2 regions of the Undibacterium sp. WLHG33 genome follow, and region 1 is predicted to be linked to the other one. Evidence: predicted binding sites of a transcription regulator. Region 1 holds the regulator's gene; the other holds the start of a gene.
What was found. The regulator FliA, encoded in region 1, starts transcription of late flagellar genes. The targets are predictions, from matches to a motif close to CTAAAGTTTNNNNNNNNNNNGCCGNTA.

Region 1 (6,504 bases):
AAATCAATATCCCTGGCTTTGTAATTTGGCGTATCAGCATTGGCAATGTTAGATGCGAGCAATTGTTGCCGCTGCCCACGAACAGACAATGCTGTTTCGTGAAAACGCATGAAATCATCTAATTTAGTCATTCAAACCTCTCGCCAATCTAAAGCCAGCGATTCGCCAGCCACATCACGGTTTTCCATGATTGGCATCATATATCCGCCTCAGGTAATTCAATTCATTGAGTAAAGGTGAAAAACCTCTTCTATTCAAGGCTTAGTAAACCAATCCGGACCTCTAAAATGAGAACACATCCTAAGTAGTTTGCATCCCATGAGTTATGAAACAATTTGCCAAATTAATCATTTTTTTGTTGGTGCTGACGTCTGCGTACGCTGAGGCTCAAATGACGGCTGCAATGCAGGACCACGAAATCGTCAGAAAACTGGCGGCCGATTTTTTATATCATCAGGCCAAGGCTCAGACCGGGGAAACGACCATCACAATGGGACAGGTAGATAAGCGGCTGAATCTGGCAGCCTGTCAGTCGCCCGTCGCATTTCTGCCAAGCGGGAGCAAAGCATGGGGGAAGATCACTGTTGGAGTCCGTTGCACAGCCCCTGTCAACTGGGTTATTTACTTGCAGGCAAACGTCCAGATCACTTCTGAGTACTATGTCGCATCCCGCACCCTGAGCCAGGGGCAGCTAGTAGTGCCTGATGACATGAGTAAAATTAAAGGCGATATATCCAATTTACCGGCCGGGATCGTTACCAACCCCGAACAAGTGTTAGGCAAATCTTTACAAAGCTCGGTTTCTTCCGGCACCCCCTTACGTGTGGATTTATTTCGTAGTCCGGCAGTGGTACAACAAGGTCAATCCGTCAGAGTTGTCAGTAATGGACCCGGCTTTCAGGTTGCAACAGACGCTCAGGCACTGAATAATGCGGCGGAAGGTCAGGTAGCGAAGGCGAGAACAAGTAACGGACAGACTGTCAGTGGCATAGCAAAAGCCGGTGGTATCATCGAAATAACATACTAATTAATGCTTCAACAGACTCGAGCAATCGAATGGTCTGGGCATGCGAATATTTTTGTACGTAAAATTAAAGTTTAAAAATACCTGGCCGATAACCGGATAGTAGAAGCAGACTATTCCCACTTTCGAGGGTAACGCCGTGAAAATTGATGACACACTAAATAAAGCTGCTGGTTTACCCAGCCAGCAGCCTGTACGTACAGAAAAAGCACCAGAGAGAACTGTTTCCACTCCGGCGCCTTCTATAAACGTAAAAATTTCTCCTCTTTCTACGCAATTGCAAGCTTTGCAAAGTACACAGGCGAGCAGTGGCGTATTTGAGGCCAAAAAGGTTGAAGAAATTAAATTAGCCATTTCTGAGGGGCGCTTTCAGGTGAACTCCGAAAAAGTTGCTGATGGACTTCTGGAAACCGTGAAAGATTTACTTAACTCCAGAAAACGTTAATATGACCAGTACAAGCGCAAACAGCGAAGCTATTCTGCAGTGCTTAAAAGCGGAAAAAGAAGCAATGACAGCACTCGCTGACTTACTCAAAGAAGAGCAAGCCGCGCTTGTAGAAGGCGATGTAGTGCGCCTTAACCAAACCTCAGTGCAAAAAAACGATCTAGTGCGTCAACTGGCTGATTTTGACAAACTGCGTCACTCGCACCTGAAACAGCAAGGTTTTGGCGAAGATGCAGACAGCACATTAAATTTTGTACGTCAAAGCCCAGAAGCACAGTCGCTCTGGGACAGTTTATTGACATTAACAGCACAAGCCAAAGAAGATAACAAGACCAATGGTCTGATGATCACCCGCAGGCTGTCTCAAAATCAGACTGCTCTGAGTGCATTTCAACAAGGAACAACAACTGGATCCCTGTATGGGCCTGATGGTCAGTCATCAATCAGAACAACCCCTGCGAAAGGGCTGATTGTCCGCTGAGATCGTTTGCTGAATAGTCCCCTTAATACATAAAAAAGCCCCGGAACCGGGGCTTTTTTATGCGTTTCATCAGGGTGTGATTGGTGCCTGGGTCGGAACAGGAATCTCCACCACAGGTTCCGGCAATACAGACAAAATCGTCACGCTTACCCTGCGGTTACGCGATCGTCCTTCGGGAGTATCATTAGAATCCACTGGCAATTTTGCTCCCTGGCCGACAGCCGTCACCCTGAATTCATCGACACCATTTTCTGTTAAAAGCCTGGCTACCGTACTGGCGCGGACGGCTGACAATTCCCAGTTAGAGGGAAAAACCGAATTTTTAATTGGCACATTATCAGTATGCCCTTCAACCTGAATTGCATGATTATCGAGTTTCAAGACAGATGCAATCGCAGTCAGTGCCTGCACTGAATCTGCATTTAACTTCGCTTCGCCTGGTGGAAACAGCAAGCTGGCATTGATTTCTATGGTCACGCCTCTGGCGGTTTGTGTCACCCTGACCTTCCCCTCTTTTACCAAAGGCTCAAGCGCGGCGAGCACATCTTTTGCCAGACCGGTCATTACCTCGCGTTCTTTCCGTATATTTTCGTTTGATTTCCGCTTCACTATAGGAAGAGGATCCAGCTTTACCACTTGTTGAGTAGCTCCGGCAATAACCGAAGAAGCAGGGTCATTGCTGAATGCACCGGTCAGGGAGCTGGACAATACGCGATACTTCCCCTCATTCAGCGAAGAGATCGCATACATAACGACAAAAAAAGCAAACAGCAAGGTAATGAAATCAGCGTAAGAAACCATCCAGCGCTCGTGGTTTTCCGGTTCTTCGTGATATTTTTTTCTTGCCATGCTTAAACCTGACTGCTGCGGTTATCAACCCGCTCTTCGACAATACGCGGACTGTCACCCAAAGCAATACTGTAAAAGATATCGGACAGCATTTCGCGTCGGGTAATTTCTCTGCCAATAATTTCTTTTAGCTTATTACTGACAGGCAAAAAGAACAAATTAGCCAAACCGACGCCATAAATCGTCGCGACGAATGCCACAGCAATACCGCCGCCCAGTTTAGACGGATCGGTCAGATTTTCCATGACGTGAATCAGCCCTAACACCGCGCCTAAAATTCCGATCGTCGGCGAATAGCCGCCCGCTGCCTCCCATATTTTGGCCGCCTGCCGTTGCTCGATTTCATACAACGAAATATCAACATCCAGAATATCTTTCAGTCGCGCGGGATCAACACCATCAATCACAAGGCGCAATCCCTTACTGATAAAGGCGTCATCAGTTGCATCCATGTAGCGCTCAAGGCTCAAAAATCCCTCACGCCGGGCAACAGCACTCCAGACCAACGCATCCTGGATATTTTTACTACTGTTATCTTTCGGCTCGGAAACGATCCATTTCAACATACGCAGACCTCGCCGGAAAGTGCTCATGCGGCTCTGCAAAAGAACTGCCCCCAGCGTACCGATCACCACAATCACAAATGCCGCTGGCTGTACCAATGATGAAAGACGCCCCCCCTCCATCAATTGACCGACGCTGATGCCGAAAACGACGAGAATAAGTCCTGCTAAGCTAGCCCAGTCCACGCTTTCTCCCTTAAATGAGCACGCATACGTGCAACCGCCTGACTGTGTAGCTGAGACACGCGCGACTCTGAGACTCCCATCACCGCGCCGATTTCCTTCAGATTTAATTCCTGTTCGTAATACAGTCCCATCAACAACTTCTCGCGTTCAGGCAAGCTGTCAATTGCACCGATAACTGCATCGCGGAAATCATCGTTCAATAAATCCTGCAAAGGATCACCTGAATTATCGGAAGAATAATGATCGAGGAAGTGCTCTTTTGTTTCTGCGTCGTGGAAATCTTCGTAGTACACCAGCTGATGTCCACCGCTCTCGCCTAAAAGCTCCTGGTATTCGCCCAAAGATAACTTGAGCGACTTCGCCACCTCGGTTTCTGTCGGCGGCCTACCCAGCTTTTGCTGCATCTGGTTCATCGCATTTTCGATTTTCCGCATGTTTTGCCGAACCCCACGCGGCAACCAGTCGGTGTTGCGCAGCTCATCGAGCATCGCGCCACGAATCCGCTGGACGGCATAGGTTTCGAATTGTGCACCGTGCGTATCTTCGTAACGACTGATCGCATCAAGCAGACCAATCATTCCAGCTTGTACCAGATCATCCACCTCAACACTGGGAGGCAAGCGCGCCTTTAATTGGTAAGCCAGTCGCTTAACCAAAGGCGCATGCTCCCTGAGGAGAAAATTTTTATCTGATTTTCCGCTGGCCGTGTACATATTCCAATTAGATTCCGAGAGCGACGCCCTGTTGTCCGGATACACTGTCCAGACACAATGCAGATCGCGCACTGACAGCAAGCCGCTCTGCCAGTTGAAAAAAAGCCATGGAAGAGCGCGCTTTTGGAAAAGCGTCGATCACTGACCGCCCCTGATGAGCAGCTCTTCTGACGAATTCATCATCCGGCACATAACCAATGAAATTTAAGGGTACCGCAAGATATCGTTGAGACGCCTGAGCCATATTCGTATAAATCAACATTGCTTCTTTCTCAGATACACCGGACACCAAAATACTAAAAGAGCGTCGCCCCAGACGAGCACTCATACGCTTAATCAGTCCATACGCAGATTTGATTGCTGACGGATCTGAAGAAACCTGAATCACCACTTCACTATCATCCAGAGATGCAAGTGGAAACGCATCGCAGGCATCGAGATCACAATCAACCACGACCATATCGGCACGATGTACTGCCAGATCAAATACTCTCGACAATCGTCTCGAATTCTCGGCAGACAAGCTGGACGACAAAGCCCTCTGACGCGATAACATCGATACTGACAAGCCAGACGCAACCATTTTTACTGCCTCGTGCATTGTACGCTGTTGTTGCGCTACATCCAACAAGGTGCGCTCTCTGCTCGCATTGAACCACGCGCCTACACTATCAGAAGACGAACGTGCATCAACCATCAAAATTTGCTGTCCCTGCCGCGCTACTGACACACCCAGATTCACCAGCATTTCGCTTTTTTCATTGTCTTTCAACGCTGATAAAAAAGTAAATACACGCGGCTTTGGTCCAGCCAGCATGCGACGCAGTCCCTCTGCCTGATCAACATTAGCCAAGAGACACCTCCCGCGCAGCCGCTTGTCCACCAGTTGCAGCAGATCCGACACCAGCCATCAGCAAAGGCAGCTCTTCATCCAGGTAACGGAACGGCGCCGTTTCACGTTTCAACTTAAAGGCGCGATCAATCAGGTACTGCTTGTTTGCCACGTGTAAATCTTCCGGCACGCGCTGTCCGTTCGCAATGTAATACAGACTCAGTTTCTGACGTATCACAATATCGAGCACACCACCTATCGTTGCAGCCTCGTCAAGTTTGGTCAGAATGCAGCCTGCCAGACCGGTTCCCTGATAGGCTCTCACCACTTCACTCAGTGTTTCGCCAGTTGACGTAGCATTCAGGCACAAAAGGCGCTTCACATCCGTACCCGGACCCGACAACATTGCGACCTGATCGGTCACCATCTTATCGCGCTGACTGACACCGACAGTATCAATTAAAACGGTATGTTTATTCTTGAGTTCGGACAAAGCTATACGCAAATCACTCTCATCTTTGACCGCGTGAACCATCACTCCGAGAATTTTCCCATAGATTCGCAGCTGTTCATAGCCACCGATACGATAGCCATCGGTTGTAATCAACGCCAGTTTAGACGGGCCGTGACGCATCACACAGCGCGCTGCCAGTTTTGCTGTCGTCGTCGTCTTGCCCACACCAGTTGGTCCGACCAGGGCATAGACGCCACCTTTTTCTAAAATTTCATTCTCGTTATCTATTGTCGTCAGGTTGCGGGCCAGAATCGATTTTATCCATTCAATACCCTGGTCACCTGTTTCATTCTCCGGCAACTTTGCAACCATGAATCGCGACAAGCTGGCACTCAGGCCTGTCGCCAGCATTTCCTTCAATACCAGCGCTTTGTGAGGTTCGCGTTTTTGCGTGTTCGCCCATGACAATTCTGCCAGTTGTGACTCCAGCATACTACGCATAGAACGGATCTCGTTCATCACATCACTTAATTCCCCGGCAACAGAAGCTGGGGCTGAAGTATATCCACCTGACTCCACACCCATTCCGCGTGGCGCGAAGATCCGAGGCTCGTGCTGCACCGGTGGTGCCATTCTTATGCTTTCCGGCAAGATCTCGCGTTCATCCTTCGCTGGCGCAATCGACTGTATCGTCTCATCCGCCATCGCCATAATCTCGACCTTACCGTTTACACTCCGGTTGGACAAAATCACCGCATCTGCCCCCAATGCTTCCCTTAACAAGCGAAGCGCCTCGCGCGAGGTATTAGCAGTAAATTTTCTGACGTTCATGATTGCCCTCCAACAAGGCTGGTAACTCTAATGGTTTTTGTTTCAGGTAATTCGGCATGCGACAACACTTTAAGTTGCGGCAATGTACGGCGTAAGAATTTAGACAGCAAAGCACGCAGTGGTGCG
Region 2 (6,504 bases), 130 kb from region 1:
CAAATCTGATTCTTGTTCAATTGAGATGAAAGAAGGGTTTTTACCTGCTATTTTAAAAAGATCGTTACTGATTAAGCTTCGTTCTTAATGAGTAATCCCTTTAATTTATCTAAGGATTTAGATATTTCAAGTGCCTCTTCCGTAGGGATCTGGCGTAATACCTGATTGGTTTGTTGATCAATAATTTTGACAACGACACGCTTACTGTCAGTATCAACGCTGAAGCGCAAATCCTGTGAGCGGGTCTGCAACGCATCATTAATATGAGCAATCGCTTTATTAACTTCGGTGCTGTCAAACTTTTTGTTATCAGCCTTGTCGGCGGCAGTTGCCGTAGTCGTGCTGATGTTATTGGCAGGAGGGGCTGAGCGCGTGCTGACGACAGCGCTTTTGTCGCTGATCAATTGCCCCGATTGAGGCGGGTTGCCAATCGATGGGATGTCCATGATCATTTCCTTCAAAGTTAGATTCCCCTGATCATAACTGATCAGGGGAATTATCTACATCAATAGAAAACAGAAGCTATTGATTAACGCAGCAGTGCGAGAACACCGTTAGGTAATGAGTTAGCTTGAGCCAAAATTGCAGTACCAGCTTGTTGCAACACTTGAGCGCGAGTCATATTTGCTGTTTCTGATGCGAAGTCAGCATCTTGAATACGGCTACGTGCAGAAGCCAGGTTCTCTTGTGATGTTTGCAAGCTGTTCACAGCAGAGGTAAAGCGGTTTTGTATCGCACCCAGAGCAGCACGGGAACTATTGACTGATGCAATCGCCGAATCGATGGTCGCCAGAGCTGATTGCGCTCCTGCTGCTGTACTCAGGTTCAGAGAAGATACACCTGCACCAACAGTAACTGCTGCTGAAGTAAAGCCACCTGTCAGGTTTGCCGCTGTCAGACCGGTACCTGTACCGTTTGCCAGAGTGATACCAGCAGAGCTGGTCGACGACAGAGACAGTGTTGATGTTGCAATGTCTGTTGCACCAGTTGCCGATACAGTGATACCTGTATTCGCAGCCGCAGCTGCAGCATTTGTACTAGCTGTCACAGTGATATTGCGTCCGTCAGCAGCTGACAGGGCAACTGCACCAGTCGATGTGTCAAATGTTGCTGTTACGCCTGTTTGAGAGCTGATCGCATTAACAGCAGCAGCAACTTGCGCACCGCGTTGAGCACCGGAAGTCGAGGCGCTCAATGCACCCAGATTGACACCGTTAATTGTGATGTCGCCGGAAGCAATTGCTGTCGCACTGGTAGATGCTGTACCGGCAACTGATGTTGCACCCACTGTTGCAGTGACACCAGTCTGACCGCTGATCGCATTAATTGCCGCTGCTTTAGCGATACCACTACCATCTGCGTTAGAGAAGGAAACACCGTCACTAACAGATTTACCGACTTGGTAACCATTGATGGATAAGTCACCGGATGCCAGCGCTGTTGTAGTTACAGCACCTGCGCCTGCTACGGTTGCTTTGTAGCTGGATGTGGAGCCGACACCAAGAGCCGAAGATTTAGCGCTTGCAATTGATGAGATACTGATTTGATCGTTTGCACTGCCGTTAGCACCAACCTGGAAAGTTTGGTTGGCGAAACTACCGTCCAGCAGATTTACGCCGTTGAAGTTAGAAGAGCTTGCAACACGGTTGATCTCGGAGATCAGCTGGCTGGCTTCGTTATTCAGGGATGCGCGGTCTGATGCACTGTTAGAACCGTTGGCTGCCTGAACTGCCAGGTCACGAATACGTTGTAAGTTGGAACCGATTTGTTGCAGATCGCCCTCAGCTGTCTGAGCCAGGGAAATACCGTCATTTGCATTACGTGCAGCTTGGTTTTGACCATTCAGCTGCGAAGTCATACGTTGGGAAATTGCGAGACCAGCGGAGTCGTCTTTTGCGCTGTTAATACGCAGACCGGATGAGAGACGTTGCATGGATGTTTGCAGTGAGCCTTGAGATGTAGTCAGGCTGCGTTGTGCATTCATGGATGCAATATTGGTATTGATATATGAAGCCATTTTGATACTCCTTACCTAAGTTATTAAATTCGGCGTTAAAACCTCAAACTTCGGTCTGTCTGTTGACTGTTGCACCGCCGTTGTGAAGGGTTACGGACGCGAATCAAAAACTTTTAGCTAGTTTCCGCAAATAAATACTATTTTTTTTGCTTAAGTTTTCTCCCATATTCCGCTCAACGACAGCTTTTAAAATTTCTTGAGGGCTTAATTTAAATATCTTTCACCCCTTTATTCAGGCTTAAGCAATTACTTTTTTCCATTTAAAATGAATTTTAGTAGCCATCATGTCCAAAAACATTATTTTTTAGTCATGTTGTTGGTCTTTGCCACCTTAAAGAGGACACATAATGAGTAAAGCTGGTTTGCATCCGGGAAATGCATTTAAAGAAGCAAAAGCTTTATACAAGGCAAATCAGCCAGAAAAAGCAAAAGCGCTGTGTTTAAGGATAGTGCAGCAATACCCTTTACATCAGGATGCCAATTACTTTCTCGCCAAACTGGCTTTTGAAGCCGGACTCAACGAAGAATCACTGCAGTTTTTGCAAAAAGCGTTTACCGGAGCGCAGCAATTCAATGCAGATAAGCATGCTTATTATCAGGTGCTCAATCGGTATATACAGAGTCGTTCTTTTGAACAATTGGAAGCCGCAAGTCTGTGGCTGACTGCATTTAATCCTAAAGATGGCATTGCCTGGGATTATCTTGGCATCAGCCGTCTGGAGCAGGGAAAATATTCCGAAGCCTACGATGCGCTTCAACATGCGGTCGCGCTATTACCGAACAATCCTCATGTGCTGGCAAATATCGGCAACGCTTTGATATCTCTGGAACGCTGTGCTGAGGCCACCACTTATCTAAAAAAAGCAGTCTCGCTTGATCCGGAAATGGTGGTGGCGCAGAATAATCTCGGTAACGCCTTACGGATGATAGGGCAGACTGAGGCAGCGATTGAGGCATTACAAACCGCCGTACGCCTTAATCCCGGTCTGGCTTATGTTCATAATAATCTGGGGCTGGCTTATCGTGAGAATGCGCAATGTGCCGAGGGGATTAAATGTTTTTATCGCGCGCTGGAATTGCAGCCCGATCTGATTCAGGTGTACCCGAATCTGATTGATGCCCTGAGACAAAATGGTGAGGTACAGCGCGCGATTGAGTGCGGCAATGAAGCGATGGACCGTTGTGCGAATATCCCGGAATTCTGGGGTGGCTACGGCGATGCCCTGCGCGAGGCTAATCATCTTGATCCCGCAATCGAAGCCTACATGCGGGCGCTGTCATTTAAAAAAGACTCCCAGTCGTCGTTTAATCGCAAAATATTCAGTAATTTATTGTTCTGTTTAAATTACCACCCGGATTTGCCGGCGGAAGTGATTTTCGGCGCGTATCAGGATTTCGATCAACGTTTTGGTTTGCCCAATAAGGTCTTCTGGCGTCCTTTTGATAACGTACGCGATCCGAATAAACGTTTGAAGGTAGGGTATGTCGCGCAGGCGTTTTATAACCAGGTCTGTAAATATTTTCTGCTGCCTTTGCTTGAAAAACACGATAAAAGTCAGGTCGAGGTTTATGCCTATGCGAATCCGCCGTTTGAAGATGAAACAACGGAATATTATAAAAAGTCGGTTGACCACTGGATTTACACCCGCGAAATGACCGATGCAGAACTGGCAGAACGTATCCGTGCAGACGGCATTGACGTGTTGATCGACGTTGCCGGACACACAAACAGCAATCGCCTCGGCGTCTTTGCGCGCAAACCTGCACCGGTCTCCCTTCACTGGCTGGAATACGGCTACACCACGGGTTTGACCGCGATTGATTATTACCTGACCGACAAAGCCACTGTCACCGATAACTGTGCCCACCTGTTTTCTGAAAAAGTCTGGTGTCTGGATGGGCCGGCTTATACCTATCGTCCGGATGTCCGTAAAGCAGAGCTGGTGCCGCCACCGGTGCTGGAAACAGGTGTGATTACTTTTGGCAGTCTGTCGCGCTCAGTTCGTATCAATCATAAAGTAGTGAAGGTCTGGTCAGCAATATTAGATGCGATGCCGAATTCCCGACTGATTATCAACAGTGGTGATTTTAAAGACGTCAAAGTGCAGGATGAAATGGCGTCGCGTTTCATGCAATATGGTATCGACCGTTCAAGGCTGGAGATCGGTTTTACCAGCCCGTCATGGGAAGTGTTAAAACAAATCGATATTGGCCTGGACTGTTTTCCGCATAATTCCGGTACAACGCTGCTGGAGAGTGCGTATATGGGAATACCTTTCATCACCCTGGCAGATCGTCCATCGGTCGGCCGTATCGGCGCCAGTGTGTTAAGAGCGCTGGGGCGCGACGAATGGGTAGCGCAAACTGAAATGGAATATGCGCAGAAAGCGCTGATCCTCGCGCATGATATCGATGGCCTTGTGCATTTACGGCAGACATTACGCGCCGAGATGGAAGCCTCCCCTTTGATGGATGAAGAGGGTTTTGCCCGCGATGTGGAGAAAGCCTATCGCGGCATGTGGGAGATCTATTGCAAGGAGAATGCGCAATGAAAGCAGTGATTCTGGCGGGTGGTCTGGGAACGCGGATATCAGAAGAAACCCATCTCAAGCCCAAGCCGATGATAGAAATCGGCGGTCATCCGATTTTGTGGCACATCATGAAGAGCTACTCTGCGCATGGTGTGAATGAATTTGTGATCTGCTGTGGCTACAAGGGCTATCTGATCAAAGAGTATTTTGCGAACTACTTTTTGCATATGTCAGATGTCACCTTCGATATGCAGCACAATCGCATGGAGGTCCACGAAAGACATGCCGAACCCTGGAAGGTCACGCTGGTGGATACAGGCGAAGACACGATGACAGGCGGGCGGCTCAAACGTGTCGCGCGTTACGTACAGGACGAGGAGGCATTTTGCTTCACGTATGGCGATGGTGTTTCTGATCTCGATATCGCTGCCTCGATCGCATTTCATAAAAATCACGGCAAGCTTGCGACTGTAACGGCGGTATTGCCACCAGGGCGCTACGGTGCGCTGGAGCGTGTCGGCGATCAGGTCGCCGGTTTTACGGAAAAACCTCGCGGCGATGGCGGCTGGATCAATGGCGGTTATTTTGTGCTGTCTCCCAAAGTGCTTGATTTTATCGCTGACGACAGCGTCAGCTGGGAAGCGGAACCCTTGGCCAGATTAGCTCAGCAACAGCAACTCATGGCCTACGAACACGCCGGTTTCTGGCAGCCTATGGATACGCTGCGCGAGAAAAATCTGTTGGAAGATTTATGGCAATCAGGGCAGGCGCCATGGCGAACATGGTAAATCGCGACGTAGTTAGTCCCGGGACTATCAGCGCATTTCCTGCACCTGAACCCAGTTTCTGGCAGGGGCGACGGGTCTTGCTGACCGGGCACACTGGTTTTAAAGGCGCCTGGCTGGCTTTCTGGTTGCTGCGCATGGGCGCGACGGTGACTGGTCTGGCGCTGGCACCGCGTACCTCTCCGGATTTATTCGATGCGCTTGGGTTGGCCGGGCGTATGCAAAGTCACATCGGTGACATCCGTGATGCTGCGCTGGTGCGTCAGATCGTGGCCGAAGGTCAGCCGGAAATCGTTTTGCATCTGGCGGCGCAGGCGCTGGTGCGGCCCAGTTATCAAGATCCGCTCGATACCTTTTCAAGCAACGTGATGGGCACCGCCAACGTGCTGGATGCTTTGCGCGGCATCGACAGTGTCCGCTTGGCACTGATGGTGACGACCGACAAAGTCTACCGTAACCGCGAATTACTGACGCCCTATCCGGAAACCGCTGAACTGGGTGGACATGATCCGTACAGCGCGAGTAAAGCGGCGTCTGAGCTGGTAATTGCGAGTTATCGCTCGGCGTTTCTGGCCGAGCAAGGCGTGACGGTGGCGGTTGCCAGAGCGGGCAATGTCATCGGTGGCGGCGACTGGTCGGAAGATCGTTTGCTGCCGGACGCAGTGCGGGCATGGCAAAGGCATCAACGTCTGCAGATACGTCGTCCGGAATCAGTGCGACCATGGCAACATGTACTGGAGCCCGTCTCGGCGTATCTGACCCTGGCGCAACGGGCTTATCATTTACCGGGGCTGGGCGAAGCCTGGAATTTTGGGCCGGACGAAGTCGCCACCGTGCGTGAGGTTGTTGAACTGGCGCAGGGCGCTTATGGCGGCGGAGAGGTCGATTTCGCGCGTGATATCAGCGGGCCACATGAAGCAGGTCTGCTGGCGCTGGATGTCAGCAAGGCGCGGCGGGAATTAGGTATACGCGCACGCTGGGATTTACAGAATGCGGTGCGCCGCACGATGTGCTGGTATCGCGATTTTGAGCAGGGTCTGAGCGCCAGCGATTTGTGCGAGCGCGATCTGGACGCATTTTTACTCGGTACAGAATAAGGATGCGGGCAGAATATCCGGCGCAAAAGTAAGTAGAACGAGGGAAAAAAGCAGGAAAATGGCTTCCTATATAC

Region 2: the regulator FliA is predicted to act here: its motif matches at 2,108-2,134, upstream of ACOTSW_RS08195 (flagellin).

The regions. Positions count from the first base shown of each region.
Region 1 covers NZ_CP186697.1:1,647,761-1,654,264, reverse strand. The annotation lists gene flgB (flagellar basal body rod protein FlgB) at 1-131, opposite strand, end outside; gene flgA (flagellar basal body P-ring formation chaperone FlgA) at 392-1,027, shown strand; gene flgM (flagellar biosynthesis anti-sigma factor FlgM) at 1,164-1,469, shown strand; gene ACOTSW_RS07530 (flagella synthesis protein FlgN) at 1,471-1,950, shown strand; gene motD (flagellar motor protein MotD) at 2,020-2,799, opposite strand; gene ACOTSW_RS07520 (flagellar motor protein) at 2,802-3,548, opposite strand; gene ACOTSW_RS07515 (RNA polymerase sigma factor FliA) at 3,530-4,261, opposite strand; gene ACOTSW_RS07510 (MinD/ParA family ATP-binding protein) at 4,269-5,114, opposite strand; gene flhF (flagellar biosynthesis protein FlhF) at 5,107-6,378, opposite strand; gene flhA (flagellar biosynthesis protein FlhA) at 6,375-6,504, opposite strand, start outside.
Region 2 covers NZ_CP186697.1:1,781,240-1,787,743, forward strand. The annotation lists gene ACOTSW_RS08190 (flagellar protein FlaG) at 72-446, opposite strand; gene ACOTSW_RS08195 (flagellin) at 530-2,017, opposite strand; gene ACOTSW_RS08200 (tetratricopeptide repeat protein) at 2,365-4,569, shown strand; gene rfbF (glucose-1-phosphate cytidylyltransferase) at 4,566-5,336, shown strand; gene rfbG (CDP-glucose 4,6-dehydratase) at 5,300-6,430, shown strand.